Regions from separate parts of the Hahella sp. CR1 genome, predicted to be linked through region 4. Evidence: predicted binding sites of a transcription regulator. Region 4 holds the regulator's gene; each other region holds the start of a gene.
The links. The regulator LexA, encoded in region 4, represses DNA repair genes until DNA is damaged. The targets are predictions, from matches to a motif close to TACTGTNTANNTANACAGTA.
Positions count from the first base shown of each region.

Region 1 (7,158 bases), on a different contig from region 4:
TTATACAGTTCCTTTTGGCGTTCAAGGCTGCGCAAGCCTTCCAGTACGGTGAAGTCTATCGGGGTGATCTGAATCGCCCTTTCTACGACTTTCACAAGGTCAGGATGCAGGCCAACCAAGCGCGACTTGGAGCGCTCGCCCAGGTAAAAAGTCATTCTTTATGTGTTCCAGAAATAAAAAAGCCCCGCAGTTGCGAGGCCCTTGGTAGGATTTATTTGTGGTCGGCGGGTTATCCCGCTTCCTTTAGTGGTTCTGCCTGATGCTCGGATAAGCTCTGCAGCGTGTTGTTAAAGTAGGCTTTGTCCATATCGACGCCGATAAATTCGCGCCCCAGCTCGATGCAGGCTTTGCCGGTGGAGCCGGAGCCCATGAACGGATCAAAGACAACCTGTCCCGGCCTCGTGCTGGTCTGGACGATATGGCGCATCATATCGAGTGGCTTCTCACAGGGGTGTTTGCCTGCGTAGTACTGGACCGGTTTAAAGTCCCACACGTCCGTATAAGGCACGGCTGCGTTGACAGAGAATGGACGCCGTAGGCTTTCGTATTCCTGCCGTAGCTCCTCATAGTCTCTCTTCAGTTCTGAATAGGTACGTTGTAGCTCGCCGTATTCCTGCGTCAATTCGCCATGCCCTCGGGGCAACTCGACGGCGCGTTCGGCAAAGAGGCGTTGCAGGATCTCGTATTGTTCCTGCGTGGGTAGCTTCCATTGGCAGGACGTAAACCAGTGCGTCGACATCTGCGTGCCGGTGGCGGCGTCGATATCCTTACTGGCGATCCCCGCTTTGGCTTTCGCTTCCCTAAAGTACGCAATCAGGGGCTCGAATACGTGGGCCTTTAACTCGATGCATTTTGAGATATAGCCTGACTGGCCCTTGGCGGCGCTCTCGGCGTTGTAGTGTTCAGCGAATAGAATTCGCTCGGTCTGGCCTGCGTATTGTCTCAGCGACTCCTTACGGTGTCGTTTGAATACGCCGCTGGGTTTACGCCATACGATATGGTTTAGAAGTCGGAAGCGTTTGCCGATGCGCATCTCCACTTTGCCCGCCATGCGGTCGGAGCAAAACAGATACAGGCTACCGGATGGCTTCAGCACCCGGTGAAACTCCGCCAAGATATCGTCCAGCCAGTTTAGAAAGTCGTCTTCTTTCCGCCACTGGTTGTCCCAGGCGTCGGTCTTCACCCTGAAATAAGGCGGGTCCGTGGCGATCAGGTCAATGGAATTATCAGGGATTTGCTTCATCACCTCGCGGCAATCAGCGTTATAGAGTTGAACTCCCGGTGCGGGTACTACGTGTTCTGGTGTCATGATCCTTCCTGAATGGGCCGAGTTAACCCCTGTCCATGCAACGGCGAGCGGCCCTTTAAAACGCAAAAACCCGGCTCCTTGCGGATACCGGGTCTTTATATGAAAACGCCCTGAGAGTTGTCAGGGCGTAGTAGTGCAGAATATGAGACACACCCTACCCAATTGTTCTCAATTTGTCAACAATAATATATTAAAATAACACTTTAAACACAATTAAAGAACAATAATCTTTGTTAGCTGCGGTTTAGCTATTGCATAGTTTAGAGCATGACCGTCGAAACGAAGACCAAAAATATACAAGGATGCTTATTTGGAACCAAAATCAAGATTAATTCGAATTATTGCGCTCACAAAAAGGTTTATTTTTTCCATGCCTTTCCAAGATCCATCGAGCTCCATTTTGAAGACGCATTTCTTTGGATGCTATAACTAAGAGCTTCATCTCCTAGAACTAGCTGAGTTTTGTGTCTATTTTCAGCACTAGGACCCCTTCCACTTTCTTCACTCCAATACATCCAAGTATCGAAATAGGGTCGGTCTCGGTCTTCTGTTATATCCGGGCGTAATCTAATAATTTCGCTTGGTACTGGATTGCGCCCTACCGAGGCTACTTTTGGCATTTTATCATTCAATTGTTCAAGGAATTCCTTAGGCTTAAGTATATTCCCGCTATTTGCCCCAGTATTGAGTAGGCTGGCCAACTCAGAATAAAATTCTTTGAAATAGGGTACAATCCAATATCCGGGCTTAACCTGAAATAAAAAGAATTTAGGACTCAACCCACGTGAAGTTAAAGAAAGAGTGAAATTTGGCTTGTCTCTCGTGGAAAATAAGCAGTCAAAGCTAATTGACCCCATAGTGACTTGAAACTGTTGCATATCTGATTTAATTGCAATCATGCTTCTATGTAGCTCCTGCAAGGAAGTCATCCTCATAATCAATCCTTCAAACTATTTAACAAACTTTATCTACGGCTTATTTGAATCAAAAAAAAAAAACACAAAATCGAGAAAATTTTCTTTACAGCGCAATATATTCAAACAAACTTGACAAAATTCTTCCGACAGTGCCATTACCAATATATGAGTCAGAAAGTTGCACGATAGAAGCTGCATTTGACATTCCATTCTCAACTTTCTTTAACAAAGCGTTAGTTTCATCTATGCTTTGAAAGTCCTGATTTATTAATAGCTTTGTGAGGTGGTTAACAGTGCTTGCCATCTCATCTAAATTGCAAGAATCAGAAAAGTTAGATTGAAACGCTACTAGATCATCACGTGTTACTGAAATAGGATGTGTTTCTGGTAAATCTAACGACGCATATAGATCATTCAAAAATGGTTTTCGGCCACCTTTAGGAAAGTCATTTTCAAATTTTTTAGCTATACACTTAAATCCAAAAAAAGTAGGGTTATTTATTATAAAAACAACTGCCGACCTCATCTCTTTTTGGTTATAGTAAACCTCAAAATGCCCTGGAGGGCTTATGGAAGCTCCATGCAGCCCGACACCTGTTGGTATGTATGGTTTAGATTTAAATTTAAAAATATCAGGCACATACCCTTTAGGGAATAGTACAGCTATAACAAACTGGCCTGGAACTGCGTAATCATCTGAGAATAACAACCTACCATCTGGAACATGCCTTAATTTTGTTTCTTCCCCAGCTGGGCCTTCCTTAAAATAGTCATCGCCATGAAATACAAAAGGGAAAATACTAGGATTCCTATCATCGGCAGAGACAAGTCTATTTGTTGCGAATGACCAAGGAGAGCTCAAATTGAAATTTTGATACAATCTTACTTGGCGAAAGTCATCATCTATCTTTTGAATTACAGCCCTAGTTGTGAACATACCTTATCCTTTGATATTCTAACAATTGTATAACTGCATATTTTTGAAGTTCAAGATGTCGAAGATATCATTCCCTATAACACTGAGCATACAGCACTAAAGAAACAATACTCTAAAGCCATAACTCGCGCCAATCTAAGTTAGTCACATTCTCTCCTACGGACTAATCTTTTAACTGTACCCAATGGACTTTCCTTCCATTTTTTATTAAAGCCCGGGACTGTCAAATCAGAAAAAGTATTAACGAATCTTTTAAAGGTAAAGTACTCTGAAAATAAAAAGAAAGCGATACACCCAATAACGATAACAGATAGAAGCCCTAAGTATAAACCCACCACACCTGCTATATCTGTCAATATGTATAACAAAATAAGTGAGAGGCATATAGCCGCGACACCCGAAGCAAGAGAATAGTAAATAAGAAAGAATTCAAGCTTACCTATTTTTATACATAAATCCCCGTTATCTCCAACTTCAAGAAAACCACCAAAATTTTTGATATCCTTAGCAGGTATTACGCCCTCTAAATACAGATTAATTAGAGCTTTCGCTTTAACTGGAGAGGTTATATATCCTGTAGATATAGAGAACACCTCTTCGTCTTTCAACTTATCTAAAAATTTGCTATAAAGCCCGTCTTTAACAACCTCGCCAGACAAACCTTCCAGCCTTTTAATTTTTCTTTTTAGAAACGAATTTTCTTTAAATTCATACACGTCCTTATATAGCTTAAAAAACATCCCAACAATGAAGCAAAAACCTACAAGCACCATCATTACAGGATTTTCCTTAACTATTTCAGAGGCCCACTCCATTTCCATAACTTCCTTTCACATTTATACAATTAAAAACCTATTGTGATTATGATTCACCGAGAGTCTCCAATATTAAGTTAACTTCGACGATTCCGGACTATTATTTTTAACTCCTTAATTGAATATGGCGGATCGTCTCGATGCAGCATTGCATGGCAGTTCGGACATACTGGCCGCAAATCTCTTACAGGGTCTAATTCATATTCTTGCTTGATGTTCGAGAGCGGAACCAAATGATGGACGTGTATGTAGCCCTCGCCAATTTTTCCATAGACTTCGGCAAAGTTGATCCCACAAACGGAGCATGAAACGCCATGGGCTCTGATGCACGCAGCTCTTGCAGCGCCATGCCGCTCGTATGCGTTAACGGTAATTGTTTTTGTGGCGCCTTCAATGTAAAGCTTTGGCTCTCGGACTTCTTCAGGTAGCGCCTCTAGCCCTGGTTCAGCCGACGAATTGAGCGACCATGTAATCTGGACGGGAACGGTATCTTGGTGGCTGATGGCCTTAGCTGTGCCCGCGTACACGAACGGCGCTCGCGTATCGTCTCTGTAGAAAATGAAAACTAGTCCCTTGGGGTTCAGCAAGGACTGAATGGTTTCGTGCTCTAATTTCGAGCCGTTCTTTCCATACCAAACAAGCTCACTACCGACAAACTCATTGTTGTAATCATGCCCGGTCCTTCCTGGGGTGCCTATATTGCAGAATACAAACCAGTCGTCCTTATATCGCTTATAGCCATTGTGCCAGTCCCCTTTCTGTCCCTCAGGTGGAACAGCGCAAATCTGGTATATGTCAGCCCTGGTGTATTCTCCGCCAACAACAAATCCGTAATCAGGCATATAGCTTCCAACTCCTAAGCATGCATTCGCTTTAGGTTCAGCATGTTACAGCCACCTCCCGCGGAACGCTAAAAATTGTCGTACCGTGGCCTACCATCCACACAACCGGCGCCATTTGCCGAGGTCGCGACCATACTGTATCTTTATACAGTATATTTTATCACCTTAGAGGTCACAATGCGCGTATCGCTACTTGGTCGCAGCGGTGCAAGGATGCGCAGGCGTTTACTCCCGTTGTTTTTGGAGCACGTATCAGCCGGGTTTCCGAGCCCCGCCCAGGACTACATAGAAAAAGCCCTGGACCTCAACGAGCTATGTATCAGGCACCCCGCCGCCACGTATTACGTCCGCGTTCAGGGTGACTCTATGATTGAGGCCGGCATCTATTCCGGCGATATCCTGATTGTGGACCGCTCCCTTACCGCCAAGCACGGCGACATTGTTATCGCAGCCTTACACGGCGAGTTCACGGTTAAGGAATTGCAGCTCCACCCTACTCCTTGCTTGCTCCCCCGTAACAAGCGTTACAAGCCCATAGACGCGCCTGAAATTGAAGTGTTCGGCGTGGTGTCAGGCGTTGTCCGGATACTCAACAGATGAATTACGCCTTGGTTGATTGCAACAACTTCTATGCGAGCTGTGAGAAGCTCTTCCGCCCCGATCTGAAGGACACGCCCGTCCTGGTACTCAGCAACAACGACGGCTGTATTGTCGCCCGCTCACGGGAGGCCAAAGCGCTTGGCTTTCCCATGGGTGCGCCTATCTTCAAGTTCCGCGACTTGGTTAGACAACACGGCGTGGTTACCTTCTCGTCGAATTACGCCCTTTACGCGGACATCTCCAGCCGAGTCATGCGCACCCTGGGCGAGCTGGCGCCAGTATGTGAGATCTACTCTATAGATGAGGCCTTTCTCGACTTGTCCGGCGTCTCAGCCTGTATGGATTTGGTGGAGTTCGGCCAGCAGGTCCGCCAGACCATCAGCCAGTGGATCGGCATTACCGTCTGTGTGGGCATTGCTCCCACCAAGACATTAGCCAAGCTCGCCAACCATGCAGCCAAACGTTACCCAGCTACCGGCGGCGTGGTTGATCTCTCCGACCGCTACCGCCAGCGCCGTTTATTGACCCTTACGCCGGTTTCGGAGGTCTGGGGTATCGGTTCAAAGCTTGCCGCTCGCCTGGGCGCGCTGGGCATTACCACCGCCTTAGAACTTGCCGAGGCTAACCCCGCCCTACTCCGCAAGCGCTTATCGGTTGTGGTAGAGCGCACAGTCAACGAGCTTAACGGCGTTTCCTGTATTGAGTTAGAAGACGCCCCGCCACCCAAGAAACAGATCATCTGCAGCCGCTCCTTCGGCGAGCGCATTACCTGCTTTCAGAACATGCGTGAGGCCGTATGCGAATACGCCAGCCGCGCCGCCGAAAAGCTCCGCCGGGAGAAGCAGCGCGCCTCCGTCATTACCGTGTTTATCCAGACCGGAAAATTCTCCAAAGGTGAACCATACTATTCCAATGCAGCAACCGGAAAGCTGCCTTTTCCTTCTGACGATACCCGCGATTTTATAGAGCTTGCCCGGGTGTTACTGGAGAGGATCTGGCGGGATGGCTACCGCTATTTGAAGGCCGGAGTAATGCTTTGTGACTTCTCCCCTCCTGGGGTTTGTCAGCGTCATCTATTTGAAGAGGACGAAGGGAGGCGCGGTAGTGTGGAGCTTATGGAGACATTGGATAAGCTTAATAGGGGAACAGGTGGCGTTGTTTGGTTTGCTGGACAGGGTATACAGCAGCCCTGGGGAATGAAGCGAGGGAGGCTTTCTCCTGCTTATACTACTAGGTGGGGAGATATTCCAAATGTTCATTAGCAAGCATTTAGAAACAAGGGGCATATTTCACTCGATTAATCACTCGCCCCCTAAAAACGTACTAGTATAAAATAATGAAAAGCATAACAGACTCATTAGCCGATTTATTTAGAGAGCGAATAAAAAATGTAATTATAGCAAATTTCATAATCGCATGGATGATCATTAACCACGAGTTCGTTCTATATCTATTATTTAGCGACGAAGCAACACAAGGAAAATTAGAAGCAATATCCAAAAAAACACTTAACATTTACACAGACATAGTATGCCCCTTAGCCTTATCTACAATATACATATTTGCAATGCCCTTATTGAACTGCCTATATTTATGGCTCAAGTCCATAATTACCGACCCTGCAATAGCACATCTCAAGAAAAAAGAGTTAATATTCTACTACTCAAATAAACTTGAAGTCGAGGATAAAAGGATAGATGTTGTTCTGCGCGAAAGAGAAAGAGAAAATAGACTAGAA
Region 1 is NZ_JAPELK010000019.1:40,615-47,772, forward strand. It holds gene ONV78_RS29050 (M15 family metallopeptidase) at 1-155, opposite strand, end outside; gene ONV78_RS29055 (site-specific DNA-methyltransferase) at 230-1,309, opposite strand; gene ONV78_RS29060 (DUF6037 family protein) at 1,669-2,244, opposite strand; gene ONV78_RS29065 (hypothetical protein) at 2,330-3,163, opposite strand; gene ONV78_RS29070 (hypothetical protein) at 3,304-3,978, opposite strand; gene ONV78_RS29075 (DUF3427 domain-containing protein) at 4,056-4,820, opposite strand; gene umuD (translesion error-prone DNA polymerase V autoproteolytic subunit) at 4,998-5,420, shown strand; gene umuC (translesion error-prone DNA polymerase V subunit UmuC) at 5,417-6,682, shown strand; gene ONV78_RS29090 (FKBP-type peptidyl-prolyl cis-trans isomerase) at 6,757-7,158, shown strand, end outside.
Region 1: a site for LexA is predicted at 4,954-4,973, ahead of umuD (translesion error-prone DNA polymerase V autoproteolytic subunit). Genes of this name have one in related genera too.

Region 2 (7,158 bases), on a different contig from region 4:
AAACGTAAAGAGGACGACATCTGGAACGTCGCGTACCTGCCTATCGATCCTTTCGACCTGGGCAGACGCTACGAAGAAGTGGTTCGCATTAACAGCCAGTCCGGCAAAGGCGGCGTCGCTCATGTGCTGGAGCGCGATTACAACATCAGTCTGCCGCGCTGGTTGCAGATCGAATTCGCCAAAGTCGTGCAGCATGAAGCGGAGTCCGAAGGCGGTGAAATTGACTCCCGCACCATTCACCGCTTGTTTGAGGAACGCTATCTGAGCACGCCCAAAGGATGGCGGTTGCGCACCTACGATATGCATAGAACTGACGAAGCCGTACAGGTGCAAATTGAATTCGGCGACGACGCCATTATCTCTGGCATCCGCGGCCAAGGTCATGGCGGCGTGGAGGCGGTGGCCGCCGCGTTGGAGAGTCGCTACCGCATCAGCATCGCCGTAGAGGCTTACGATGAATTCGCGCTTGGCGAGGGCACCGACGCCAACGCCCTCGCCTGCATCAAAGTCATGATCAACGGCGCGCCATTCAGCGCCGCCGCTTTGGCGGAAGACACCACCACCGCCACCCTCCAGGCGCTGTTGTCGACGGTGGGCAGACATGCTCAGATCACCTCCGACAGCAATCAAAGGGAAGCCGTCTAACTCTATACCCCATTGGGCCCTGCATCAGGGCCCTTTTTTTGTCCCTCTCAGACGTCCCATCATTACAACCTCTCACGCCTGTCATTTGATATTGCTAACACCTGATATTGCTGGAAGCTGTCGACAGTTGCAGGTCATTTACGGAAAATGTCCGCTTCAGAATAAATAATCAGGTGAGTCCCTCAATGAAATACGTCACCAACGTCCGTTTACGCGGCCAGGACGGTTTATACGCCATTCAGATTAACCAGGGCCAGATCAGCGCCATATTGCCCATGGCGGAGCTTCCGCAGTCGGACGTGGAAATTTTGCTGGACGCTGGCGAGCGTCTTGTCAGCGCCCCCTTTGTAGAGCCCCATATCCATCTGGACGCGACAGGCACCGCGGGCGAGCCTAGTTGGAACATGAGCGGCACATTATTTGAGGGCATAGAGCGCTGGTCTGAGCGCAAAGCCATGGTGACCCATGAAGACGTTAAGCAGCGTACGCGCCGCACCCTGAAAATGCTGACCCAATACGGCGTGCAGGCCGTACGCTCTCATGTAGATGTCACCGATCCAACATTGACGGCGCTGGAAGCCCTGCTTGAGATCAAACAGGAAGTAGCGCCCTGGATTGAGCTGCAGCTGGTGGCGTTTCCACAGGAAGGCATTCTTTCCTATCCCAATGGCGTTCAATTGATGGAAAAAGCCGTCGAGATGGGCGTCGATGTGGTTGGCGGCATTCCTCATTTCGAGTTCACCCGCGACTATGGCGTGGAGTCAGTCAAAATCCTTATGGATCTGGCGGAAAAATACGACCGCCTTGTCGACGTGCACTGCGATGAAATAGACGATCCCGGCTCCAGGTTCCTGGAAGTACTGGCGGCGGAAGCTTTGAAGCGCGATATGGGCCACCGGGTAACCGCCAGCCATACCACGGCGATGCACTCATACGATAACGCCTATTGCAGTCGCCTGTTTCGCCTGCTGAAAATGTCACAGATAAACTTTGTATCTTGCCCAACAGAAAGCATTCATTTGCAAGGCAGGTTCGACAACTTTCCCAAACGTCGCGGCGTCACTCGAGTGAAGGAGCTGTTAGAAGCGGGTCTCAATGTCGGCCTCGGCCAAGACTCCATTCAGGACCCATGGTACTCCCTGGGCAATGGCAATCTGCTGCGCACTTTGGACTTCGCGCTGCACATATGCCATATGATGGGCTATGACGACTACCGCAATGCGCTGGACCTGATCAGTCATAACAGCGCCAAAGTGCTGAACATTCAGGACCGTTACGGCGTAGAAGTCGGCAAACCCGCCAACTTCATCCTGCTGGACGGACCTGACGACTATGAAGTCTTGCGCCGCCAAAGCGTGGTGACAGCCTCCATTCGCGCAGGCGACATCATCATGCAACAAACACCGGCGGTGGTGACGCAAAACATTCAGCTTTAGACTGTTTACATCCAAGGGACGCTGACTACGTCCCTTCTCATCAGCCCTTGCCGGCTATCGCCCGCACTTTGCCGCTGTCTTTAACCTTGGCGCTCTCTTTAGTCTCTTCTTCTGCGCTGGGAGCAGGCTCTGGCGACTCTTCAAACAAGACGTCAACCTTGCCTTTGAACGCTGTTGCGAACGCTTCCTTGTGATTAGCGACCAGCATGCCAATTTCTTCCGCCAAACCTTCATTCAAAGAAGTCAGGCGTTGCGCCAGGAAATGAGACACGCCTTCGGCGAGCTCAAGCTTTTTGTCATGATCGTCAGCTTCTTTCTTGGATTTAAACATCTGTTGTGATGGGTCTCTGTCACTCATATACAGGGTCACTACGGCCATTTTGTCGCCTCCTAAAATTAGCCTCTGTATATTCATACAGTTTTAAGATCAGGTCAAGAGCGTCACACAAGATTCATCCAAACACAGTAACCATATGAAAATAAAGGCTCAATGAGTAGATTTTTATTGCAAACACAAGAGATAACCAAATGGTAATAGTCCGAATATATGATTGCGCCTCGTCGCGCAAGGCATTTAGGATAACCGCCAGTTTGACGTTCGGATTAAGCGGCATTCTCGCTCATCAGAATTAGGGAATGCGAGGTTTAATCCAGGTATCTGACAGTGCAGGGAGGACAGAAAGATGCTTATGTTAAAAAACAGGCTTGCAGCCAATGCGTATCAGCCTGACATCATTGCGTACAAGGAATCCAAAGCCGCCAACGCCTCCCATGGCGGTGCAAAATATCCACTCTTGAACGCCCTCCCCTATCCTGCCGCCGTGCATTCTCGCCAAGGTGAATTTATCGCCTGCAACACGTTGTTTCTACGTGAGTTTAGTGGCGACAAAAAAACGCAATCTCGTCTGACGTCGCATCGCGACTCATTCCTGCAGCTGTTTCAACCTGTTGAAAGCAAAGAGGCGCACTTAAAAGGCGACGCGTTTTCGCTGCAAGCGCATTACCCGGAAACCGGCGTTTTTTATACGCTAAATAGCGCGCCGTTTCATGATGCCGAAGGCGTGAGATTATTGTTATCAGTACAGAAAGTGGAAGAGCCGTCGCTACTGCTGCTAAGACCTGAAGACATGCACGCCCAGTTGCAGCAAGCCTCCAAAAGTATGTCGATTGGCGAGATGGCGACAGCCTTGACCCATGAACTGAATCAGCCCATCGGCGCAATTCTCAATTACCTTAACGCCGCCAAGCTACTGCTTGAAAAGCATACTGGCGTCGATAAGCCGGAAGAAGCCGTGCAGCTTGCTATTCGGCAGGCTCATCAGGCGGCGGCCGTGGTTGCCCGCATACGTAAATTCGTAACGTCGAGAGAGCCGCGCGCAGATGAAATTTCTTTGCGTCAGTTGGCCAGCGGCGTGCTGGAGCTTCTTCAACTCGAAACTCATCGACGCCAAGTAAAGACCCGCCTGCTGATAGCGACGGACCTACCTAATGTCTGCGTGGATAGAATCATGATCGAGCAAACCCTGGGAAATTTGATTCGCAACGCGCTGGACGCCATGCGCGACACGCCAATCCAAGAACGTGAACTCATTGTGGACGCCCAAGTCATTTCCCAGGACCGGGTTAAAGTCAGCGTGACAGATAAAGGCTGCGGCATTCCCCAACATTTCCGCAATCGCCTGTTCACTCCCTTCTTCACGACCAAACCTGATGGCATGGGTGCAGGTCTCGCTATCAGCAAGTCCTTTATCGAGCTTCATCACGGAACGCTGGAGTTTAACGATAACCCCGATGGCGGCTCTGTTTTCTCTTTCACTTTGCCTTTAGCCGCAACTAAGACGCCTGTACGCCCTCCTGACTAAGTGACGGCAAGTCGCTAGAAACGCGGCCCTGCAGATTATTTTTGTGGATACATCTTTTCGAAGAGACAAGCATGAACGCAGCACAAATTTTATTAGTAGACGATAACGAAGACTTCCGCCGCTCCACCGTCTGGATGCTGGAGGCGGCCGGCTTGCAGGTAGAAGACTTCAACCGGGCCACAGGCCTTTTGGCGAGACTTCAGCAACTGGAAAACGCAGGCATTCCATTGAGCGACAAATGTGTCGTGACCGATCTACGCATGCCTGACATTAATGGATTGGAGCTGATGGAGGAACTACGCGCACGTCGTATTTCCATTCCCGTCGTTCTCATAACCGGACACGCAGACGTCACTTTAGCCGTCAGCGCCATGCGCATGGGCGCAGCGAACTTTCTGGAAAAGCCTTTCGAAAATTCCATTCTGGTGGAAACCGTGAAAAGCGCTATTTCAGAACCCGGGTCCGCATTGCGCAACCCACAGGCGGCCAAGGAAAAACTGGGGCGCTTATCCCCCAGGGAACGCCAGGTGTTGACCCATGTGTGCGCCGGAAAACTGAATAAAACCATTGCAGATATCCTTGGCATTAGCGTGAAAACCGTGGAACTGCATCGCGCCAACATGGCGAGCAAATTGGGGGCTCGTAACGTACAGGATCTAGTCCGGTTATCTTTGGGCTATGAGTAAAAGAACAGAAGGCTGTGCGTCCCTGCACGGCGAAATTACTTACGAGCAACCAAACCGCCTTCAGCGGAAATCGTAACCAGCTCGGGATGAATTTTGCGCGCTTTGAGATCACGTTTCACATAGTCTTTGACCTCATCCAGCTTCCACCCGGGTGTCCCCGCTTTGGCTTGCTGATAGTCGTTGGCGGCGAATGCGGAATACCAGTACAGCGTCTCCGCCGTAACTTGCTTATCCCGATCGGATAGTCCGGCAAGTGAAGGATTTGTCGCAATTACCTGTCGAAACTGCTTCCATACTGCTCGATCTTCAGCGTCGTTGGTTTCCTGATCGTTGAGAATGCTAAAGGATGTGGTGACCCAGGCCGCCATGGCCAGAGCCAGATCATTAGCCTGATAACCGTCTTTCTTCACCGCATCGCCCATCAACTGCATGATGTCGATCTCGGCGAATGCCGCACGCAGTTCAGCCTCTTTATCGGCGGGAACTTTTTTCAGCATTTCTGTGATCATTTTTTCTTTAATCTCAGCACTGACTTCTTTTGATGGGGTGAAGAAAGCGCCCTTTTCAGGCACAGCCCCATTATCGCCGCCAGAGGCTGAAGCCGTATTGTCAGTCTCACTCAGCGCCATTTCAAACGCGGAGTTCATTGAGCCGGCGATATCATCCAGTGCATCACCGGACGCTTTAGCGGTATGCCCCCAAAGACACAACAACGGTAAAAAAATGGAATATAGAATTCCAGGAACTCTCATTTAAATTCTCCTCATTAGGCTGACGCTAACCCGGCGAAGAGTTGCAATCGAAACGCAGCGACAACAAAAACAGCTCACCTCAATTACATTCGCCGACACGCCAGAGCTTTGATGCGAGGCATTACGGTAAACGATTTAATCAAAAGGAAAACACCTGGGAGAAACCCTAGTTTATCTATTGCCCTTCAATTAGTTAGCTTTACCAGCCCACTACTTGATGATGCTCCAGTCAGGTTCAATGACTTCGACAAGAATTAACATCAGGGGCCACGCCGAATCCGCTCCTTTTTCGATGCTGCTCGGCGTGCTTCTGTTTCTGAGCAGCCCGCCTGGGGCCTATTCTGCTTTTGCGTCGACGCCTCCCAGCGTGAAAACCGTGATGACGCTTTATACCCCCGTGCTAACCATGGACATTCTGCGCCGCCTTTGTGGTGTCAAGGCCAACTCGTCGCATTACCAATCCTGGCGTAAGCGAAATCAGGCGGACCTGATTGAAGCATCCGTAAACAGCCTGAAACAGCGCACTCCAGCCATTGACGGCAGTCTGTTGCAGGTAGAGGAGAAATTGCGCGCAAAGCTGACTGAGCATCAAGACTTACTCTGTGATACATACTCAGACGTGCTTCAGGACGATCGTTTCAATCCAGTGCGAATGCACCCTGAACTGTACGCGGCCATTACAGACGCCTCTCATAAACAACCGCCAACCAATTCACCCGGATATAATCAAACAATACAGCCACAGTCTGCGCATCCCGTCCTGCTTTCACAAAGCGCTTTGTCCTGCATTTCTACTGACGCCGGCCCTGATAGCAGCGACGTAGAAAAAATCTTCGCCGTCCGTGAGCACCGCTACAACGGCAGCATGATGTTGATCCATTTTCAGCCTTACACTTTATTCAAAAACGGCGAGCTGTATCGGGACATGGACGCGGCGATCACAGATCTCGACATACCCGCCTGCAAACAGGCTCGGAAGCAAGACTGGGGGCATTGGCGAGCGCAAGGGACGGGATACCTGTTTCAACTCCCGAACGGGAAGCCCCGGGAAATCAAGCCGGAAGATATTTATCCCGTCTTCCCCGCCGACGCTGACGAAACCCTGGAAGGAACCTGGAAAATGTTAGGAACATTTGGCGCGCAGAGCGTCAGCGGACTTAGTAGCCAAGTGTTTATCGCGAGGGACATCACCTTGCATCGTAATGGTCGCTTCGAACTGAATAAATCCGCTGGCGGCGTCAGTCAGACGATGGTCGCCAAAAGCGACACACAGCATTCAGGTGTTTACCGCCTGACAGGATATCAGGCTGACTTCAGCTTCGACGATGGCCGCAAAGAGCGCATGGGGTTCTTCTTTTTCCCGAACAACGGCTGTAAAGACATCGGCATGTTCAATTTGGGCGGGACCAGCTATACACAACAAGATGAATGATGTAAAAGGCGGTAGCGGCTTAAACCACTGAGCTGCTCAAGTGCAACTGGGGATTTCCCTAGTTGGCGCTCTCAGGGTTTATGTGTGAAATACCCTGCAACGGGGGTCAAACTGACAAACTGTTCTGACAACCGCTAAAGCCACATTACGTTAGGTCATGTAACCATAGCGTTTTGAGGGCGGTCTTCACCGCCCTAATTTTTCAACCTGAGATGATTTAATTCAGCCGACGTGGATCAAACGTGCTCGGCGCAAACCAACTCTGCAAGCTGCTCCCATAAAATCCGAACCTCTTCCTGCTTCGACTCCAGTTCGGCTTTATCTTTCTCCAACTCGGGAGAATAC
Region 2 is NZ_JAPELK010000004.1:190,488-197,645, reverse strand. It holds gene leuA (2-isopropylmalate synthase) at 1-645, shown strand, start outside; gene codA (cytosine deaminase) at 831-2,081, shown strand; gene ONV78_RS11525 (YebG family protein) at 2,122-2,460, opposite strand; gene ONV78_RS11520 (ATP-binding protein) at 2,765-3,943, shown strand; gene ONV78_RS11515 (response regulator) at 4,015-4,629, shown strand; gene ONV78_RS11510 (DUF6683 family protein) at 4,665-5,381, opposite strand; gene ONV78_RS11505 (hypothetical protein) at 5,620-6,813, shown strand; gene ONV78_RS11500 (hypothetical protein) at 7,050-7,158, opposite strand, start outside.
Region 2: a site for LexA is predicted at 2,483-2,502, ahead of ONV78_RS11525 (YebG family protein). Genes of this name have one in related genera too.

Region 3 (7,158 bases), on a different contig from region 4:
ATTGAGGCTTGAAACTCGCGCAGCAAATCCTTCTGTTTCTTGGTCAGGTTTACAGGAGTTTCCACCACTACCCGACACAGCAAATCTCCTGGCGCGCCACCACGAACTGGAGTTACACCCTTTCCGCGCAGACGGAACAGCCTGCCAGTTTGCGTTTCCTCTGGAATCTTGAGCTTCACCCGCCCATCAAGCGTGGGCACTTCAAGCTCACCACCCAATGCTGCGTCGACAAAGGAGATTGGCACTTCGCAATACAGATTTCTGCCATCGCGGGTAAATATCTTATGCTCACGCACAGCGACCTGAACATACAAATCTCCCGGCGGGCCGCCGTTTACTCCCGGCTCGCCTTCACCGGATAAGCGAATGCGATCGCCAGTATCCACACCGGCGGGAACTTTAACCGAAAGCGTCTTCTGCTCTTCCACATAGCCGCTGCCGTGACAGGAGCGACATGGGTTGCGAACAATCTTTCCTGCGCCACGACAGCGAGGGCAAGTCTGCTGGATAGAGAAGAAGCCCTGTTGCATGCGGACCTGACCAGCGCCGTTACAAGTGCCGCAGGTTTCAGGCTGCGTGCCTTTTTCTGCGCCGCTTCCGCCGCAACCATTACACTCTACTTGAGAAGGAACGCGAATCTTCACGGTTGTGCCGCGAACCGCTTCTTCCAAGTCGAGATCCAGCGTATACCTTAAATCTGAGCCGCGATTCGCCCGAGTGCGACCTCCGCCGCCCCCGCCAAATATATCGCCGAATACGTCGCCGAATATATCACTGAAACTGGCTCCACCGCCGAAACCGCCGGCCCCAGCATTGCCATCCACTCCGGCGTGACCGAACTGGTCATAGGCCGCTCTTTTCTGGTCATCAGAGAGCACATCGTAGGCTTCAGTAGCCTCTTTGAACATCTCTTCAGCCGAAGCGTCTCCGGGGTTTCTGTCCGGGTGATATTTCATCGCCAAACGCCGGTAAGCCTTCTTGACATCTTTACCGTCTACGTCCCGCGAAACGCCCAACACTTCGTAATAATCGCGTTTTGCCATAACTTAATCTTATGCGCCAACTGCAAAAAAACCGGATTATAACCTAAACACAATAAGGCAGTGCGGTTAAATTCCGCACTGCCTCAGGCATGCAAGGAGCCGGACTATTTCTTATCGCCGTCCTTAACTTCTTCAAACTCGGCGTCGACTGCGTCATCCGCTGGCTTAGCAGCTGCGTCTTCAGCTTGAGCGCCAGCGTCTCCGCCTTGCTGTGCAGCCTGCTCAGCATACATCTTCTGCGCCATGGAAGAAGATGCTTCGCTCAGCTTCTGCATTCTGTCTTCAATAGCTTCTTTATCGTCGCCTTTGATCGCTTCTTCCAGCTCTTTGATAGCTGCTTCAATGGCCACTTTTTCTTCAGCAGTCACTTTATCGCCAGCATCTTTAAGCGTTTTCTGAGTAGCGTGAACCAGAGCGTCCGCCTGATTGCGCGAAGACGCCAACTCTTCAAACTTCTTATCTTCCGCCGCATGCGCTTCCGCATCCTGCACCATCTTATCGATTTCGTCTTCGCTCAAGCCAGAAGAGGCTTTGATAACGATGGACTGCTCTTTTCCAGTCGCTTTATCCTTCGCAGATACGTGCATGATACCGTTGGCGTCGATATCGAAGGTCACCTCAACCTGAGGCACGCCACGCGGCGCGGGAGGCAGACCAGTCAAATCAAAACGGCCTAATGACTTGTTCATTTGCGCTTGCTTACGCTCGCCCTGCAGAACGTGGATAGTCACCGCAGTCTGATTGTCTTCCGCAGTAGAGAACACTTGCGACTTCTTGGTCGGGATAGTCGTGTTCTTCTCAATGATCGGCGTGGAAACGCCGCCCATGGTTTCAATGCTCAAAGACAATGGCGTCACGTCCAGCAGCAGTACGTCTTTCACGTCACCAGACAATACCGCGCCCTGGATAGCTGCGCCGATAGCGACCGCTTCATCAGGGTTAACGTCTTTGCGCGCTTCTTTACCAAAGAAGTCGGCTACTTTGCTCTGCACCATAGGCATACGAGTCTGACCGCCAACCAGAATCACTTCGTCGATTTCTGAGGAGCTGCAACCAGAATCTTTCAGTGCAATGCGGCATGGCTCAAGGCTACGCTCAACCAGCTCTTCCACCAGACTTTCAAGTTTGGCGCGAGTCACTTTAACGTTAAGGTGCTTAGGACCACTTGCATCAGCAGTAATGTACGGCAGATTCACATCCGTCTGCTGACTGCTGGAAAGCTCGATCTTAGCTTTCTCTGCAGCTTCTTTCAGACGCTGCATCGCCAATGGGTCGCCTTTCAGGTCGATACCGGAATCTTTCTTGAATTCCTGCGCCAGGTAGTCGATCAAGCGCAAGTCGAAGTCTTCACCACCCAGGAACGTGTCGCCGTTGGTGGCCAGCACTTCAAACTGCATCTCGCCGTCTACATCAGCGATTTCGATAATGGAGATATCGAAGGTTCCGCCGCCCAGGTCATAAACGGCCACTTTACGGTCGCCGCCCTTCTTGTCCATACCGTACGCCAACGCCGCCGCAGTCGGCTCGTTGATAATACGCTTAACTTCCAGACCGGCGATTCTGCCTGCGTCTTTGGTAGCCTGACGCTGCGCGTCGTTGAAGTAGGCCGGTACGGTGATAACCGCTTCCGTCACCTTCTCGCCCAGGAAGTCTTCCGCCGTTTTCTTCATCTTTTTCAGAACTTCGGCGGAAATCTGGGGAGGCGCCATTTTCTTGCCTTTCACGTCGACCCAAGCGTCGCCATTGTCAGCCTTGGCGATAGTGTAAGGCACCATTTTGATGTCTTTTTGCACTACATCGTCTTCAAAACGTCTACCAATCAGACGCTTGATGGCGAAAAGAGTATTCGTGGGGTTAGTTACCGCCTGACGCTTGGCGGATTGACCTACCAGCGTCTCATCGTCGGTGTATGCAACGATAGAAGGCGTAGTGCGTCCGCCTTCAGAGTTTTCAATAACGCGCGGCTTGTCGCCTTCAAGAATCGCTACACAGGAGTTTGTAGTCCCCAAGTCGATCCCGATAATTTTACCCATAATTTCTACTCCTGAAAAAATCTCGCTAATTGATTACCAGCTAATATTGGAGTTGATCTCAATTTTTCAACCCGAAGCTGGCGGGATTTTGTACGTTTTCAACCAGCGCTGAACGCGTATAAAGCGCGATCAGACGCCTTTCGACACCATAACCATGGCTGGCCGGACCAAACGTCCGCTCAGTAGATAGCCTTTCTGCAATACCGCAATAACGGTATTCGGCTCTACATCGGCTTGCGGCACCATGGACATGGCCTCATGAAATTCCGGGTTGAAGGGCTGCCCCATGGGATCAACCACCTCCACTTCGAATTTTTTCAGGCCGGAGTTGAACAGAGACAGCGTCATTTCCACGCCGTCTTTCAAAGTCGTGACCTGGGGTTCGGCGGACTCTGTGGCGCCACAGGCTTCCACCGCCTTTTCCAAGCTATCCACTACCGGCAAGAGCTCTTTCACAAAGCGCTCCAGAGCAAACTTACGCGCTTTCTCAACATCGTTTTCAGCACGACGGCGTACATTCTGCATCTCAGCATGTACGCGCAACATTTGCTCTTTTTGCTCACCGAGCTCCTGCTGCAATCTCTCAATCAACTCGTCACGGTCAGCGGGCTCGCCACTCGCCTGAGCCGTTTCAGCTTGCTCAGCCATTGCGGCTTGCGCCTGATCGTCAGCGATGACTTGTTCTTCTACTTGACTCTTAGAATCTTCAGACATTTGATCGAATCTCCCAAAATCCATCCGATACTTTTGAATTGCCCTCAATATGGGGTCGATCAAACCGGTTTCAACCAGCCAAATATCGACAATCGTCAGGAAATGACGCAGGTCACCCGACATTGACTTCAGTCAGCATCCAAAATGACCGCAAATCATACAAAAAAATACTCCTCGCGCCCTCTTGTTGCGTCATGAGTTTCACTGTATAAACACACAAACAACTGTATATATAGACAGTCACACTTGTAGGACAACGCCCTATGCTCACTCATTTGTCGATACGGAACCTAGCCATCGCCAGCCACCTGGAACTGGACTTTGCTGAAGGCATGACGGCTATCAGCGGGGAAACCGGCGCAGGCAAATCTATTGTTCTAGACGCTCTCGGCCTGACCCTTGGCGACCGAAGTTCTGCGGACATAGTGAGGCACGGCTGTGAACGGGCGGAGGTGAGCGCAGTCTTTGATTTGAGGCGCCTGCCGGAGGCGTTGGCCTGGCTGAAATCCAGAGAACTGGATAATGGCGCGGAATGCATCTTACGCCGAACTGTCACCAACGAAGGTCGATCTCGCGGCTATCTGAATGGGCAGCCCGTCACCATGCAAGACCTTCGCGAACTCGGCGAAACGCTCATGGATATCCATAGTCAGCATGAGCACCAGTCTCTATTGAAAAAGGAAACCCATCTGAAAATGGTGGATGACTTTGGAGGCCACTCCCAGCAGCTTCAACAGGTACGGGACCACTTTCAATCCTGGCGGCGCATAGCCGCCAAACTGAAAGAAAAGCTCAGCCACAGCGAAGAACAGGAAGCGCGAGTGCAATTACTCACTTATCAGGTCGAGGAGTTGGATGCTCTAGCGCTGCTGGAAGGCGAGATTGAGCAATTGGAGCAAGAGCAGGAGCAGCTCGCCAACGCAGAAAATATCATCATGAAAGTTCAGCAGGTCGGCGAAGGTTGCCTGGAAGCAGATGGCGGCTGCATCGACCAACTAAGGCGCGCCATTCATCTGCTGGAGGAAATTAATCTCAACAACGCCTCTCTGCAGACTGCTCGTCAGATGCTGAACGAAGCCATGATCCAGCTTGATGAAGCCAACGGTGAGCTGCGCCATGTACTGGACAGCGTGGAGATCAACCCTGAGCGCCTGCAAGAAGTGGAAGCGAGACTGACCGCCATCTACGATCTTGCGCGTAAGCACCGCGTCGCCCCTGAAGAATTAATGACGCGCCATGTTGAGCTGGCGAGCGAACTCAACAGTTTGACTGATGGTGAAGAGAACCTGGAAAAGCTTGAAGCTCAGTCCAAAGAGCTGGAGCAGAAATACAATCAGGCGGCGCAAAAGCTCACCTCCATGAGAACGAAAGCAGGAGAGAAACTACAAAGCGCAGTGAAAAAGCAATTGGTGAAACTAGGACTGAATCCTGAGTTCATCATCCAGTTCTCGCCTCTGAAATCCCCGTCTGCGCTGGGAGACGAGGAAGCTGAAATGTTAATCAGCATGAACCCTGGCCAACCACCCAAGCCTTTACAAAAGATCGCATCCGGTGGCGAGTTGTCGCGAATCAGTTTGGCGATACAGGTCGTCGCTGCCGCATCCTCGGATACGCCTACATTAGTATTTGACGAAGTGGATGTCGGCATCGGCGGCGGCACGGCGGAAATCGTCGGACGCATGCTGAGAGAGCTTGGGGCGAAAGCGCAAATTCTCTGCGTCACTCACTTAGCTCAGGTGGCTTCCCAAGCCCACAACCACCTTTTCGTGACCAAGCATGTAAGCAGTGGCCAAACGCAATCAGCCATACTCAAATTGGAAGGCAGCGACCGTATACACGAAATCGCCAGAATGCTGGGAGGTGTGGATATTACTGAGCACAGCCTGGCGCACGCACATGAAATGCTGACTTCCAGCCAACTCCAGTAAGATTCCCTACAGCAAAAGGATTTGCTTGTGGCTTTATTTCCGCACCGTCCGTATAGCTGCCTGATGGCTATCTCTATTAGCTATAAATTGGCTATATAAAGGAAGGCTCGATAAGTTTAGAGAGATACGCAGGAATGCGATGGAGCAAATGGAGCAAGAGAGGACAGGATAGCGCTCCAGGGTTTACTCAGCGCTATCCCAACAAACCGGAAGCTATTTCTTCTTTGGCTTCACGTACAGCGTGAGGCTATGGTCAACGATTTCATAGCCGTGCTCTTCCGCAATTTCCTTTTGGCGCTTTTCGATAACCGGATCGAAGAACTCGATAACATCGCCGGTTTCCGCACAAACCATGTGATCATGGTGTTCATCATGATTGAGCTCGAACACCGCATGAGCGCCTTCGAAGTTGTGGCGAAGAATCAGTCCTGCGGATTCAAATTGCGTCAGAACCCGGTAGACCGTGGCCAAACCTACGTCGTCTCCCGCCTCCAGCAGCGCCTTATAAACATCTTCCGCACTCATGTGCCGGTTATCGGCGTTTTCCAGAATACTGAGAATCTTTACCCGCGGAAGGGTTACTTTCAGGCCTGCTTTCTTCAGTTCTACGTTTTCGTTCGTCATTTTACCGGGAAACCCAATACCAGTATCGTTGGCAATCAGTTATCATTCCACGTCACGCCAAGATAGTTTAAAAATATCCATGATGCAAAAGTTACGATCCCTTGTAATCCTCCTTATTATACACACTCTCACAGCCTGCACCTTCCCAGGCGTCTACAAAATAGATGTCCAACAGGGAAACATCGTGGAGAAAGAAGCTGTGGACCAACTCAAGGTCGGCATGAACCGTCGTCAGGTTCAGTATCTATTAGGCTCTCCAGTATTGGAAAGCACGCTCGACCCCAGCTACGACACCTATTTCTATTCTATCCAGCTGTCGGGCGGTAAGATTTATCGTCAGAACATCACTCTGGAATATGAGAATGACATTCTGGTGAATATTGCCAAAGCAAAGCTGCTGCCAGCTGATTTGGCGAACCCCGGCAAGGCTTACAAACTACGTGGTCAAGCTGAGCCTTCTGAGACAGTGGAAGAGACGGACGTTTATAAAACGACCAACTAAGCGTTCAGCAAAACAGGTTTGATCAAGTTTAGCTAACCCTTTTTGGCCCGATTCAGTCGGGCCTGCTTCGGATCTATTTTGAGTGGCCGATATATCTCCACTCGGTCGCCCTCTCTCAGAGCATGGGATTTGGGGTCTGAAATGGCCTTACCAAATATCCCCATCTTTGCCGACTCCAGCTCTATTTGCGGAAAAAAGTGAGTGACGCCAGACATCTGGACCGCCTCATAGGCGGTAGTTCCCTCCACCACAGCCAGAGGAATGATCTTCTGCTGCTCAGGTAAGGCATAAGCTACCTCCACCTGAATTTTTAA
Region 3 is NZ_JAPELK010000008.1:164,981-172,138, reverse strand. It holds gene dnaJ (molecular chaperone DnaJ) at 1-1,043, opposite strand, end outside; gene dnaK (molecular chaperone DnaK) at 1,148-3,076, opposite strand; gene grpE (nucleotide exchange factor GrpE) at 3,206-3,790, opposite strand; gene recN (DNA repair protein RecN) at 4,054-5,718, shown strand; gene fur (ferric iron uptake transcriptional regulator) at 5,932-6,342, opposite strand; gene ONV78_RS19720 (outer membrane protein assembly factor BamE) at 6,527-6,844, shown strand; gene ONV78_RS19715 (RnfH family protein) at 6,877-7,158, opposite strand, start outside.
Region 3: a site for LexA is predicted at 4,013-4,032, ahead of recN (DNA repair protein RecN). Genes of this name have one in related genera too.

Region 4 (7,158 bases):
CTTATCGTAGTAATCCACTGAGCCAGCCAGAATGCTCCACACATTCGCTGTGTCACGACTCAGGTCATATCTGTTAATCAGGTTACGTATGAAGTGGCCTGTATCATCCCGTATCGTTTTATACTGCAGAAAGCGCCCGAGCTCTTTGACGGCATTCATCAATAGATACTCCCGGCTGCCTACCAACCACGAATCTTTATCAACAATGAAGCGATAAAGCGCGTTGGGAATCTGCGCATCATGAGAGGCGATGTCGACAAAGGCGTCATTGTCATGGCCTTTATAGTAGATATTGAAAAGCTCGTTTAACGCTAAATCATAACGCTCATTGGCGTCGGTCAGCGGGCCCAGTTTCTCTAACCAGGCGACGGACTCATTGACAACCGCTCCCTGACTATCAGAACTGTTTACCAGTTTAAAAGACAGCTCCGTCAATCGCGCGCGATCTGCTCCAATGGCGCCTTGCAGAGCATTATTGGTCACTTGAACGACGACTACCGCAACCTGTTTCTGCAACGCCTTTCCATATAGCTTCTTCTTACGCGGGCGGTTTCTTTCCAGCACATATCCCACATGCAGATATTGAATGAGGTTCGTCAGTTCATAGATATTATCGTCTTGAAAATAAGATGATTCTGAAGTGGCCGCTTGCGCCACGACTGACATGTTGGCTTCCGAGAATATATTGAGAAGAGCTTGTTCCTCCATGAAGACCAAGTCCCTCACACAATAATGATCCATTCCCCATATGGCCAGAACAAATTCGTCACCCGAGAGCCCCGAAAGACCATTCAAATAGCAGTCAGGCTTACTCTCTTCCTTGTAGTATGATTCGTCCTCTTTTGCTCGACTGTATGCCGGCAGCGGTGGAGGCAATTCTGATAACTTTTCCGGCTGCTCCGAGTTGTGTCGAAAATACTTAAAAAGCTCCCCACCGCCCTTTGACCATGTCATTGCGCTGACAGTGAGAATAAGAAAGACAACGCCAACCACAAAGGGGGCTCTAAACCATCTGTTCGCTGGCGCCATGACGATTCCTGAAGAGATTTACAACTGATATGAAAAGTACGCTGCGGATCATGAGCTTTACCGCACGGGCCATGAAGATATACCGATAGAAGTTATCGGTCTGTCTAAGAAAAGCATCAAATTGTATCAAAGCCACCAAGCAGATAAGGCAATGACTAAACCAAAGGCTATATCGCTTTACCGCCGTACCTGCGCATTCTATCCAGCCAGTGTTTTCGGGACCGCGAATCAGAATCCTCCACCGCGCCAATCAGCGACGCCTGGACCGGCGAAACGCCACAAATACCCAAGATATTACGTTTTAGACTTTTTAAACTATGCGAACGATAAAACCAGCGATAGACAAACGCAGGCATCCCCATCGTTACGACAATACGCGCTCTGCGCCCTTTCAATAGCCTTTTGGGCCACTTATCGCCACCGCTTACAGCAAACCCCGGCCGCAGCGTCTGCTCCAGGAATGCTTTTAATATCGCAGGAAGATCTCCCATCCATAGCGGATAAACAATAAACAGACATTCGGCCCATTGGATTTCTTTCTGCGCAGCGATAATCGATTCCGGCGGCGGTTGTTCTTCAAACTCCTGCTTTGAACGCAACTAGGGAAAATTCATTGTCGCCACCGCCAGCCTACGCACCTCATGCCCCGCCGCCTCCGCGCCGTCTGCATACGCGTCAGCCAAGGCATGACAATACCGGCCTCCCCGTGGATCAGGGTGTCCCTGAATAATCAAAATACGCGAACCCATAGGCTGCTCCCTGAGAGACTAACCATCTGTTTTATATTTTTCTCGATTAACCAAGACGGGCATTTGTTGCTGATCAATATTCAACAGCTTTACTTGATAAGCGGTCCGCCATGAGAGTTTTCATCTTAAACCTCAGTCACTTAGACATTTTTTCTTTACTTGCCCAATCCATTACTGTATACATAAACAGACATGGATAAACATATAGTATACACAGAATTTTATCAGACCTTTTAGGGTCCCCGGAGGGTGGAGTGATTAAGCTAACCAAGCGCCAGGAGCAGGTTTTACAACTGATTCGCGAGCATATTGAGGAAACGGGTTATCCACCTACCCGGGCGGAAATTTCCAATCGTCTGGGGTTTCGCTCCGCTAACGCTGCGGAAGAGCACCTGAAAGCTCTGGCGAAGAAAGGCGCTATCGAGATGGTTCCCGGCGCCTCTCGCGGCATCAGGTTGCCAGCGACGGAAACGCAAAATCAGGGGATTCCAATTGTCGGTCAGGTTGCAGCGGGCTACCCCATTCTGGCCCAGGAAAATATTGAAGAGTATTGCGAACTGCCTCCATCCTTCTTTACTCCTTCCGCCGATTATTTTCTTCGTGTCAAAGGCATGAGCATGAAGGACGTGGGAATACTCGACGGTGATTTACTGGCGGTGCATCGCACGACCGATATCCACAACGGGCAAATTGTGGTTGCGCGTATTGGCGATGAAGTGACCGTAAAGCGCTTTCAGCGTCAAAAAAACAAAGTGCTTTTATTGCCGGAAAACGAAGAGTTTGAGCCAATTGAAGTGAATCTGTCACAACAACCGCTGGACATCGAAGGACTGGGCGTCGGCGTTATTCGCCGCTAACAGGGAACGAAGCGCCGACTGCCCTTGTATGGGCAGCCGGGGCCTTTAGTGTACGGTTTTCGGCTTTTCTTCCGCCTCAGACTGACGAATCGCCTCTTCCCGCATATCTCCTACCAATTTAATCGCCGCATTAATCATTGCATGCGCAACAGCTGCGTCATTTTCCGCCAGATATGCCTTGGCTTCCTGACCGAAGCTGATTTTCACCAAATGTTCGCTTCCGCCTCCCATGGGTTGCAAAGCGAAATCGCCATTCGGCAATTGAACAATTTCAAAGAAGCTTGATGCCATTTCCAAATCTCCTACTCGTAAGTTCTCACTGAAATGTTTTCCATCGTCCCAACACCCGGGAGCGAACAAATCAGAAAACTAGCCACAGGCGCCTCATTCATTTTCCTAAGCTGTTATCAGTCGAGGCCTGAGAGGGTTTCTTTCATTCAAGCTTACCTCTACCACTCAAAACTGTGCTCTCTCATCTCGTTGATGAACGCCTGCATGGACTCCAGTATCACCACTAACTCCATCACATATGGAGCTGACGTGGCGGCGATAATATTTTCATTTTGCGGCGTTTCATTTTTTCGGGGGCGAGATATTTCCCCAAATTGTTTCAGCAGTTGAGCCAGCCAGGAATCGGGTTGAGCCGCCGCCAGCTTCATGCTGATTACTTCTGGCGATTCAACTTCCAACTGTCCTTCCAAGTCAGCGAGCGTCTCAATTTTAACTTTGATGCGACGCTGCTCCGCAAGCTCATTCAAGAAGCCGACATATGCCTGCTGCAGAAAACGCAAAGCCGCCCGTCCGGCGCATTGCTTTTCCGCCACCGTTGAGGGTGCATCCCTCCACTGCAACTGCAGCTTGGCGAAAAACAGGTTTTCATTAACATAAGTCAGCCACTTATCGGACATACCTTAACTCATCAACAATTGCTCTTTGTTAGTGTATAGGTTTTTAACCATAAGTTCTTTAATAAAAAATTCCCCTCCGGACTATTTCCTGAGGCGCAATTCCGATTCGTTTAGACGCCTAAATTTCCTACCATTGCCACCTAAATCCGACTCAGGTTTCCGTAAAAATGGCGACAATCTATCAGCAGCCCCTTTCTCATAGCTTAGCACCCGATCCTCAGGCTCGCCCCTTACACAAGTTAACGTTCAGCAGCAACCCGCCATAAACGCTAACAAAGGCGCTAGTGAGAAAACTAGAATAATATTTTAGACTGCTATAATTTTGTCCAGGGAGAGAAAGTAAGGGAACTGTCTGTTACTTCTAGAAAGAGAGTGAGAAAGACATGGCTTATAGCCGTAACGCAAGAAAAAATATAAATAACGCACTGGTATTACTCGTATTTTCACTAATCGCGCAAAACGCCCCAGCTAAGGCGCCGCCAGATCAGGTTGCACGTTTGGACCGGGATCTCACGCCGCTTGGCGCCGAGAGGGCTGGTAGCGAAGGGGGTGAAGTGCCCTCTTGGGATGGAGGCATTAAGCAGCCGCCTGCGAATTACAATCCAGACAAATGGCATGCTGACCCTTTCGATGCGGACGTTCCACGCTTCATCATTAACGCCAGCAATGCACAGGATTATTCAGACAAACTGACCGAAGGCCACAAGGCTCTGCTGCAGAAGTATCCAAGCGATTACATTCTGAAAGTGTATCCCAGCCGCCGCAGCGCGTCTTACCCTGACCACGTCTACGCAGCCCTTAAGCAGAACGCCGCGAAAGCGGAACTAATGCCTCGTGGAACAGGCGTTAAAGGATCGCTGATCACCAGTCCATTTCCGATCCCCAATCAGGGAGTGGAGATTATCTGGAACCATATCCTGCGCTACCGGGGTGAAGAGGCTTCATTTCGTTCTTCGTTCGCCGCCACACTTCCAGACGGTTCTTACACGCCGGTGACAACCGACTATGAGTATTTCTTTGTGTATGCTCAGCAGCACAATCGCCCGGAAGACATCGATAACAAAATCTTCTATCTCAAGACGGAGGTCGTCGCTCCCGCCAAGCTCGCAGGAACCATGAACCTGGTGCATGAGACGCTGGATCAGATTCGCTCTCCCAGACAGTCCTGGCGCTATCAGGCCGGTGAACGTCGCCTGCGACGCTCCCCTAATCTGGCTTACGACGCCGAGGCCCCAAATAGCGAAGGGCTGCGAACTACCGACCAGATTGATATGTACAACGGGGCGCCGGACCAATATGAATGGACGCTGATCGCCAAGAAGGTCATGTATGTGCCTTACAACGCTTACCAGTTGCACTCCAGCAACCTGCGCATGAACGATATCGTGCGTCCCGGCCACATCAATCAAGAGCATGCTCGCTACGAAGCACACCGGGTGTGGGTGGTGGAAGGCATCCTGCGCGAAGGGCTGGGTCACATCTATCACAAGCGCCGCATGTACTTTGATGAGGACTCCTGGCAACTGCTGGTTGCGGAGGATTATGACGATAAAGGTGAACGGTGGCGCGTATCGGAAGCCCACTTGGTGAATTACTACGAGGTGAAAGCTCCCTGGACCACACTGGAGGTTATTTACGACCTGAAGTCAGGGCGTTATTTCGTCGACGGTTTGGATAACGAAGAAAGGCCTCGCGACTTTGCGCCCGGGCTGAGAGATAGCGACTTCTCAACTTCCGCGGTACGCCGCGCCGCCAGACGCTAATTGTTTTCCATTAGACACCTTTAGCCCATCTTTCTCCCACTAAAAAAGGCCGCTGTTTAAGCGGCCTTTCTCTTACTGCAACTTAGACAGCTATACGAGGCTTAGCCCGCGTTAGAAAGCTCAAGCAGCAGTTTATTCAGACGGCTTACGTAACCGGCAGGATCTTTCAGGTTCTCGCCGCCAGCCAGTCGCGCCTGATCAAACAACACCCAAGTCAGATCTTCGAAACGCGCGCCCTGCTCTTCACCCAGTTTTTTCACCAGGGGATGCTCAGGGTTGATCTCGAAGGTCGGTTTGTTCTCAGGCAACGCCTGGCCCGCCGCTTCCATGATGCGACGCATCTGCACGCCCATATCGTAAGCGCCGACCACCAGACAGGCGGGAGAGTCAGTCAAGCGGTGAGTCACGCGCACTTCTTCCACGTAATCTTTCAACACTTCCTTCAAGCGGTTCAGCAAAGGCTCCGCCTCTTTGGAAACCTCTTCCTGCTTCTGTTTCTCTTCTTTGTCTTCCACTTCGCCCAGGTCCAATTCGCCTTTGGCGATATCCTGGAAGTGCTTGCCGTCGAACTCGTTGAGATGGCTCATCAGCCACTCGTCAATGCGGTCATGCATCACGAGCACTTCAATGCCCTTCTTGCGGAAAATCTCAAGGTGCGGGCTCTTCACGCCAGCGCTGTAGGATTCGGCAGTAATGTAGTAAATCTTATCCTGCCCCTGCTTCATACGGCTGACATAGTCTTCCAAAGACTGTGTCTGCTTGTCGTCGTCCTGGTGCGTGCTGGAGAAGCGCATCAACTTGGCGATTTTCTCGCGGTTAGCGAAGTCTTCAGCCGGACCTTCTTTCAATACACGACCAAACTCATTCCAGAAAGTCTGGTATTTTTCCGCATCGTCAGCAGCCAGTTTGGACAGCATGTCCAACACGCGCTTGGTCAGCGCGGAGCGCATGCTTTCCACCGCCTTGTCGTTCTGCAGAATTTCCCGCGATACGTTCAGGGACAGATCGTTAGTGTCCACGACGCCTTTCACGAAACGCAGATACAGTGGCAGGAACTGCTCAGCGTCATCCATGATGAAAACACGCTGGATGTATAGCTTCAGCCCACGTGGCGCTTCGCGATTCCACAAGTCATAGGGCGCTTTTGCGGGAACATACAGCAGACTGGTGTAGTCCAGCTTGCCTTCCACGCGGTTATGCGCCCAGAGCACTGGGTCACTGAAGTCGTGAGCAATGTGTTTGTAGAACTCTTTATAGTCTTCGTCTTTGATCTCGTTGCGAGGCAAGGTCCAGAGTGCGGTCGCTTCGTTAACCGATTCAAATTCAGGCGCGGATTCCGCCTTCTCTTTGCCTTCTTCCTCTTCCCCAACGTCCATATTTTCTTTGATCATTTCAACCGGGAAGGAAATATGGTCGGAGTACTTTTTCACCAGACTGCGCAAGCGCCAGCCGTTAGCGAACTCTTTCTCTTCTTCTTTCAAGTGCAACACAATACGCGTGCCGCGCTCTTCTTTGGTCACGGTTTCAATGGAGAAGTCGCCTTCTCCTCTGGACTCCCAGCGCACCCCTTCTTCAGGTTTCATGCCTGCGCGGCGAGTATAAACCTCAACCTTGTCGGCAACGATAAAGGCGCTGTAGAAGCCGACGCCGAACTGCCCGATCAAACGTGAGTCCTGTTTTTGGTCGCCGGTCAGACTGGAAAGAAATTCCGCCGTACCGGATTTGGCGATAGTGCCCAGGTTCGTCACCACTTCATCACGGCTCATGCCGATACCGTTGTCCGATAAAGTAATGGTCTGCGCTTTCTCATCAAACTCCAGGCGAACTTTGAGGTCGTTGTCGCCTTCGTAGA
Region 4 is NZ_JAPELK010000017.1:100,084-107,241, reverse strand. It holds partial or broken gene ONV78_RS28355 (collagenase) at 1-954, opposite strand, end outside; partial or broken gene ONV78_RS28350 (NAD(P)H-dependent oxidoreductase) at 1,197-1,778, opposite strand; gene lexA (transcriptional repressor LexA) at 2,033-2,635, shown strand; gene ONV78_RS28340 (hypothetical protein) at 2,681-2,926, opposite strand; gene ONV78_RS28335 (DUF6586 family protein) at 3,085-3,543, opposite strand; gene ONV78_RS28330 (DUF1329 domain-containing protein) at 4,098-5,306, shown strand; gene htpG (molecular chaperone HtpG) at 5,408-7,158, opposite strand, start outside.